DNA from 2 places in the Enterococcus avium genome. Region 1 is predicted to be linked to the other one. Evidence: predicted binding sites of a transcription regulator. Region 1 holds the regulator's gene; the other holds the start of a gene.
What was found. Region 1 encodes HrcA, which represses chaperone genes, less so after heat shock. Its sites were predicted from a motif close to TTAGCACTCNNNNNNNNNGAGTGCTAA; they were not measured.
Positions count from the first base shown of each region.

Region 2: clpP (ATP-dependent Clp endopeptidase proteolytic subunit ClpP) is a predicted target of HrcA. The motif match lies at 1,387-1,413, and genes of this name have one in related genera.

Region 1 covers NZ_NBSL01000002.1:1,445,094-1,448,520, reverse strand. The annotation lists gene hemW (radical SAM family heme chaperone HemW) at 1-1,068, shown strand, start outside; gene hrcA (heat-inducible transcriptional repressor HrcA) at 1,191-2,231, shown strand; gene grpE (nucleotide exchange factor GrpE) at 2,265-2,822, shown strand; gene dnaK (molecular chaperone DnaK) at 2,872-3,427, shown strand, end outside.
Region 2 covers NZ_NBSL01000002.1:1,585,326-1,588,752, reverse strand. The annotation lists gene AUF14_RS08105 (lactate utilization protein) at 40-681, shown strand; gene clpP (ATP-dependent Clp endopeptidase proteolytic subunit ClpP) at 757-1,350, opposite strand; gene AUF14_RS08095 (hypothetical protein) at 1,659-2,174, shown strand; gene AUF14_RS08090 (glycerophosphodiester phosphodiesterase) at 2,254-2,988, shown strand; gene miaA (tRNA (adenosine(37)-N6)-dimethylallyltransferase MiaA) at 2,985-3,427, shown strand, end outside.

The DNA.
Region 1 (3,427 bases):
CTTGAAGGTCAGCCTGTAGATGAATATATCGAAGCGTTGTTGAAAGAGGCACGCTTAGCTTTAAGACAAAACCCAGTCGAAAAAATGGAAACACTTTATGTTGGAGGGGGCACCCCAACGTCATTGACTGCAAGTCAGTTAGAACGTTTATTGAGTGGATTGCGAGAAATCCTTCCTTATTATAATGGAGAATTTACAGTCGAAGCGAATCCTGGCGATTTAACTGCTGATAAATTGGATGTAATGAAAAACTATGGAGTCAATCGCTTATCAATGGGTGTTCAAACATTTGATGATCGTTTGCTGAAAAAAATTGGTCGTAAGCATACCGCACAGGATGTGTATGATACGATCCAATTGCTAGAAGAAAAAGATTTTAGCAATGTAACGATCGATTTAATTTATGCATTGCCGGGTCAGTCCCTAGAAAGTTTTCGTGATACGGTAACACGAGCCTTGGCTTTAGATTTACCTCATTACGCACTATATTCATTGATTTTAGAAAATCAAACGATGTTTATGAATTGGGTTAGACGTGGGAAGATGCATCTTCCTGAGCAAGAATTAGAAGCACAGATGTATGCCGAAACGATCGATGCGATGGAAAAAGCTGGGCGTAAACAATATGAGATCAGTAATTTTGCAAAACCTGGGTTCGAAAGTCAACATAACCTAGTTTATTGGAACAATCAAAATTATTTTGGTCTCGGAGCAGGTGCTAGCGGGTACCTTGGAAATCGACGCTATAAAAATCGAGGACCTATCCAGCATTACTTAAAGTCATTGAAAAATGATCAGCTCCCCGTGTTAGAGGAAGAAATCCTTACTCAAAAAGCTCAGATTGAAGAGGAAATGTTTCTGGGCTTAAGAAAAATTTTAGGTGTTGATAAAACCGTTTTTGAAAATCGTTTTGGCTTCAGTATGATGGATGTGTATGGGGATGTGATTGAAAAATTAAAACAGCAAAAGCTGATAACAGAGACGGATTCGGGGGTTTGTTTGACTGAGGAGGGACTATTTCGCGGGAATGATGTTTTTGAAGAATTTTTACTGAGTAACGCCAATTAGCACTCTCATGTGTAGAGTGCTAATTTTTTATATTTTTTCCTTGACTTATATAGAAGTTGTTGGTATATTAATAATCGAGTTAGCACTTAAAAAGAAAGAGTGCTAACTAAAGGATGAGAAGAATGTTAACGGAAAGACAAAAACTGATTCTCAGCTTAATCATCAAAAACTTTACCAATACGGGTCAACCGGTCGGATCAAAAAGTTTGATGGAAGAAGGCGTAAAAGCAAGCTCCGCAACTATCCGCAATGATATGAAGGCGCTAGAGGAATTAGGCATGTTAGAGAAGACTCATTCTTCATCTGGAAGAATTCCTTCAGCTTTAGGCTATCGATATTATGTGGATTATCTATTAACGCCAGCGAAGGTGAGTAATCAAGAAGTAGACCAGATTCGCAGATCGCTTAAGAAAGATATTCATGAGATTGATGATATCATTCAGCAGTCTGCCAAGATACTTTCACAAGTTACTAGCTATACCGCGTTCTCACTTGGCCCTGAAATGAAGGATCGGACATTGACTGGTTTTCGAATTGTTCCATTAAATGATCGTCAGATTTTGGCGATCATCGTCACAGATAAAGGAAATGTTGAGAGTCAAGTTTTTCGCATTCCTGAGAATGTAGACAGTCAGGACTTGGAGAAAATGGTTCGAATTATCAACGATCGTTTAGTAGGCCAACCTTTGGTAAGTGTTTATCAAAAATTGAGAACTGAGATTCCAATGATTTTGCATCGTTACTTCCAGACAACTGAAGGAATCAGTCACTTATTTGACGTGATTTTGAATGATGCTTTTGAGGATAAGGTGTTTGTCAGTGGACGAATGAATATTTTGAATTTTAATCCTGATCAAGATTTTAATCATGTGAAATCAATGTATTCATTGATGCAGAATTCAGATGAGCTGACACAGCTACTGTTGCCTTATGATAGCGATATTCATGTTCGAATTGGCGCGGAGATGGGAAATGATCTGTTTGATCATCTTAGTATGATTCAAGCAAACTATGAAATTCGTGGACATGGCCGCGGAACAATTGCGTTATTAGGACCAACATCGATGCCATATTCAAAGATTTTTGGTCTATTGGAAGTTTTCCGATACGAGTTGACGAACGCATTGGACGATTATTATCGTTCTTTGGGTTTATATCACTAGAAACGATTCCTACAAAGAAAGGGAGTACGCGCAGTGGCAGAAGAAAAGAAACAAGAAGTTGAAGAAGAATTAGAAGAAGTCGAATCAGTTGAAAATGAGTCGACCGAAAAAGAAGCGGAAGATATTGATATTCCAGAAGTTTCAGAAGTCGAAGAACTAACGAATAAGTTTAACGAAATGGAAGACAAATTTTTACGAGCTCGCGCTGAGATCGCAAATATGTCTAACCGCAACAAAAATGAACGTGAACAACTGGTTCGTTACCGTTCACAAGATCTTGGCAAAAAATTACTGCCAGCGATCGACAATTTAGAAAGAGCCCTAGCAACTGAAGTTACTGACGATCAAGGCGCTAGTCTGAAAAAAGGGGTAGAAATGGTTCTTGAAAGCTTGACTGTTGCATTAAAAGAAGAAGGTATCACAGAGATCAAAGCAGAAGGTGAAACGTTCGACCCAAATCTGCATCAAGCAGTACAAACTGTTCCAGCAGAAGATGACGTAAAACCTGACACTATTGTAAATGTGCTGCAAAAAGGGTATCAGCTACATGATCGCGTATTGCGACCAGCAATGGTGATTGTAGCTCAATAAAATGTAAACTACTATATTAAACATATAATGGAAAAGGAGATTTTCAACTATGAGTAAAATTATCGGTATTGACTTAGGTACAACAAACTCTGCTGTCGCTGTCTTAGAAGGCGGAGAAGCTAAAATCATTACTAATCCAGAAGGAAATCGTACAACACCATCCGTTGTCTCATTTAAAAACGGTGAAATTCAAGTTGGTGAAGTAGCAAAACGTCAAGCAGTGACAAATCCACACACAATTTCATCTATTAAACGTCATATGGGTGAAGCTGGTTATAAAGTAGAAGCAGACGGCAAATCATATACACCACAAGAAATCTCTGCAATGGTATTACAATACATTAAAGGTTTTGCAGAAGATTACTTAGGTGAAAAAGTTGAAAAAGCAGTCATCACAGTTCCTGCTTACTTCAATGATTCACAACGTCAAGCAACAAAAGACGCTGGTAAAATTGCTGGTTTAGAAGTTGAACGTATCGTTAATGAACCAACTGCAGCAGCATTAGCATATGGTTTAGATAAAACTGATAAAGATGAAAAAATCTTAGTATTTGACCTTGGTGGTGGTACTTTCGACGTTTCAATCCTTGAACTAGGAGATGGCG
Region 2 (3,427 bases), 140 kb from region 1:
TCCGAGAAAATGAAAAGAAGAAATTCGAGGAGGAAACTAATGGAAGAGTACCAGAAAGAACGATACGCAGTCGCAGCGATGACGCTTAGCAAAAAACTAATACGAAGAAACTTTCATCCTATTATTTGTGAAAATCTAGAAGAAGCTAGAGTCCAAGCTTTGGAATTGATTGATCCAAAAAAGTCAGTCGGTTTTGGGGGTTCAATCACAGTTGAACAATCTGGAATTATTGAAGCACTGTACAGTCGAAATCAAAAAATGATTGATCGTGAAAAAACAACTACGTTAGAAGAACGACAGCAAGTAATGAAACAAGCATTAACGTCCGATTATTTCTTAACGAGTATCAATGGAATAACGGAAGAGGGCGAGTTAGTGAATGTTGACAGTGTGGGAAACCGAGTTGCGGCAATTACTTATGGACCTGATAAAGTCCTCGCTTTTGTTAGTATGAAAAAAATGTATGGAGATTTAGCGACAACACTCGAAATAGTACGTAAAAATACTGCACCATTAAATGCGCACCGTTTAGGATTGAAAAAGACACCTTGTATCCAAAAGGGAATATGTGGAGACTGTTTACAAATGGAATATATTTGCAATACGATCGCAATTACGCGACGTTCAATGATGAAGGATCGGATTTTCATCTATTTAATTATTGATGATGTGGGTTTGTAGCTGATTGGAATGAAAATGAAGAAGCAAACAAAAAAACAACCGGATAATTCATTCTCCGGTTGTTTTCTTAATATTCTAGCTTAATGAACTACTATTTTCCATTACTTCATCGATTAAGCCATAAGCTTTGGCTTCTTCGGCAGTCATAAAGTTGTCGCGATCTGTGTCACGTTCGATGACTTCGATGGGTTGTCCAGTCCGTTCAGCCAAGATGTTGTTCAAACGTTCGCGTGTTTTTAAGATATGGCGAGCCGCAATTTCAATTTCAGTAGCTTGACCTTGCGCACCACCTAGAGGTTGGTGAATCATGATTTCAGCATTTGGCAAAGCGAAACGTTTACCCTTCGCGCCAGCGGTCAATAGGAAGCTTCCCATTGAAGCTGCCATACCAAGTACGATGGTTTGAACGTCAGCTTTAACAAAGTTCATGGTATCAAAAATGGCTAAGCCAGCAGATACGCTACCACCTGGAGAGTTAATGTAAAGATAAATATCCTTTTCAGAATCTTGGGCATCCAAGAAAAGTAATTGGGCGATAATCGTGTTCGCCATATCATCGTTTACCTCACCGCTCAACATGATGATGCGGTCTTTTAATAAACGGGAATAAATGTCGTAAGCACGTTCGCCACGAGATGATTGTTCAATGACTGTAGGCACTAAATTCATAGTGAATCCTCCTTAAAATAGTATTCGTAAATTAGTTTAGCACAAACGAGGTTGGATTGCTAAAACATAAAGAAAGTATACAACGTTGGTCAGTTTTGGTCAAATAGAAGGCTTCGTTTTTTTAAACGGCTCAAACTATCCTAGAAACATGAAAATATGGTACTATTAATAGCGCAGACAAGCGGATATCATTTTCACTTTTCCAAAGTTCGAGAAAGTAACATTTTGGTGGAAAGATATATGGACTGAGAACTGGTTTTATTTGAAAAAATAATTCCACTAATATTATGAAACAGGAGGGAAAAAATGTGGAAATCGCATTTATTGGACTAATCGGCGTATTGATTGGAGCAGGTATTACAGGGATTGCTGTTTTCTTTGTTTTTAAGTATATTGATCTACGCCATAAACGGGAAAGAGAGCTGGAGCATCAAGTCAAAGAAATTGAGACAATTAATCTCTTGAATAAAAAAATCAACGAAATTCTATCTAAACGGAATGTTTTGATGCAAGATTATGTATCATTTAATTCATTTGACGATTGTTACATCACCATAGACGATTTCATTTACTTGAATTCTTTTACCGCACAAAATAATTTTTATTTACCAAATTATTTGATTGAGGAATTCTTTAAAAATATTTCGCATCGAAAAGTTATTTTATCTCCTGAAGAAACGGTCAAAATCGGCGGCTACACTTATAAGGGTGGACGGATCGTTATGGAAACTTTTTCTGAACAATTGATTGAAATTTTAGACGAGAAAAGACAAAAGCTATCTCGTTCAACAAAACAACCCTTAAGTTATTTCAAAGCGCAATAGTGTTTTTCATAAAACATAAAACAAATTTAAATCAGATTATTTTTATAATAATTTGTAACTACGGACGAGGTGATACTAGATGACAGTAATTATCGCTCATCGCGGGAGTGCAGGGACTCATCCAGAGAATACGTTGCCTGCGTTCATGGAGGCAGTACGATCAGGTGCGGATGGGATAGAGCTGGATGTGCATCTAACGGCAGACCAGCAATTAGTAGTTATCCATGATGAGAGCGTTGATCGCACAACAAATGGTAAGGGTTTGATTCGTGAATTAACACTAGAAGAAATCAAGAAATTAGATGCCGGCAGCTGGTTTGATAAAAAATATCAAGCGACTAAAATATCGACACTGCAAGAGGTATTGAATTTACTATTACAAATGCGGTTTCGGGGCTTTTTATGCATTGAGATTAAGACTAATAAATTTCACTATCCAGGAATTGAGGAAAAAATTTCTCAAGTCATGACTAGCAAGGAATGGCCATTTACTTATTGGTATGCCAGCTTCAATTATGATTCTTTACGGATTATGCACGAGTATGAACCAGATGCACAGTATGATTTGATTCAAAAAAATGATTTAGAAAAATACCAAATTGTTTTGGACAGTAATTTTATTGAAGGGCTTCATCCAAGTTCTGATTGGGTAAAACAGCATCCGGAGATTGTCAAAAACTTCAAAAAGTCGATTCGACCTTGGACACCCAACTTATACGAAACGCTGATGATGTGTTTTGAAAACAATTTAGCTGGTGTCATTACTGATTTTCCGGAAAAAGCTATTCGAACGAGAAGCAGGTTCAAGCAATGAAAGTGATCGCAATTGTAGGGCCAACAGCTGTTGGAAAAACGAGTTTAAGTATCGAATTAGCAAAGCAATTCAACGGAGAAATTATCAGTGGTGATTCTATGCAGGTTTATCGCGGATTAGACATTGGCACCGCTAAAGTTACAGCTGAAGAGATGGAGGGAATTCCCCATCATTTGATTGATGTACGTGATGTTGACGAAAGCTATTCTGCGGCGGATTTTCAAAAGGCCGCCAGAAAAGCGATTCAAGAAATTAGCGACCGTGGAAAATTGCCAATTATTGTTGGCGGGACGGGTCTTTATATACAGTCCTTGCTATGGGATTATAAGCTTGGCAATGAAGGTGAGCTTGAGGATGATTCCCTTCGCGCGAAGTATGAAGCTTTTGCCAAAGAAAATGGAAATCTGGCCTTATGGGAAAAGTTACAGCTAACCGATCC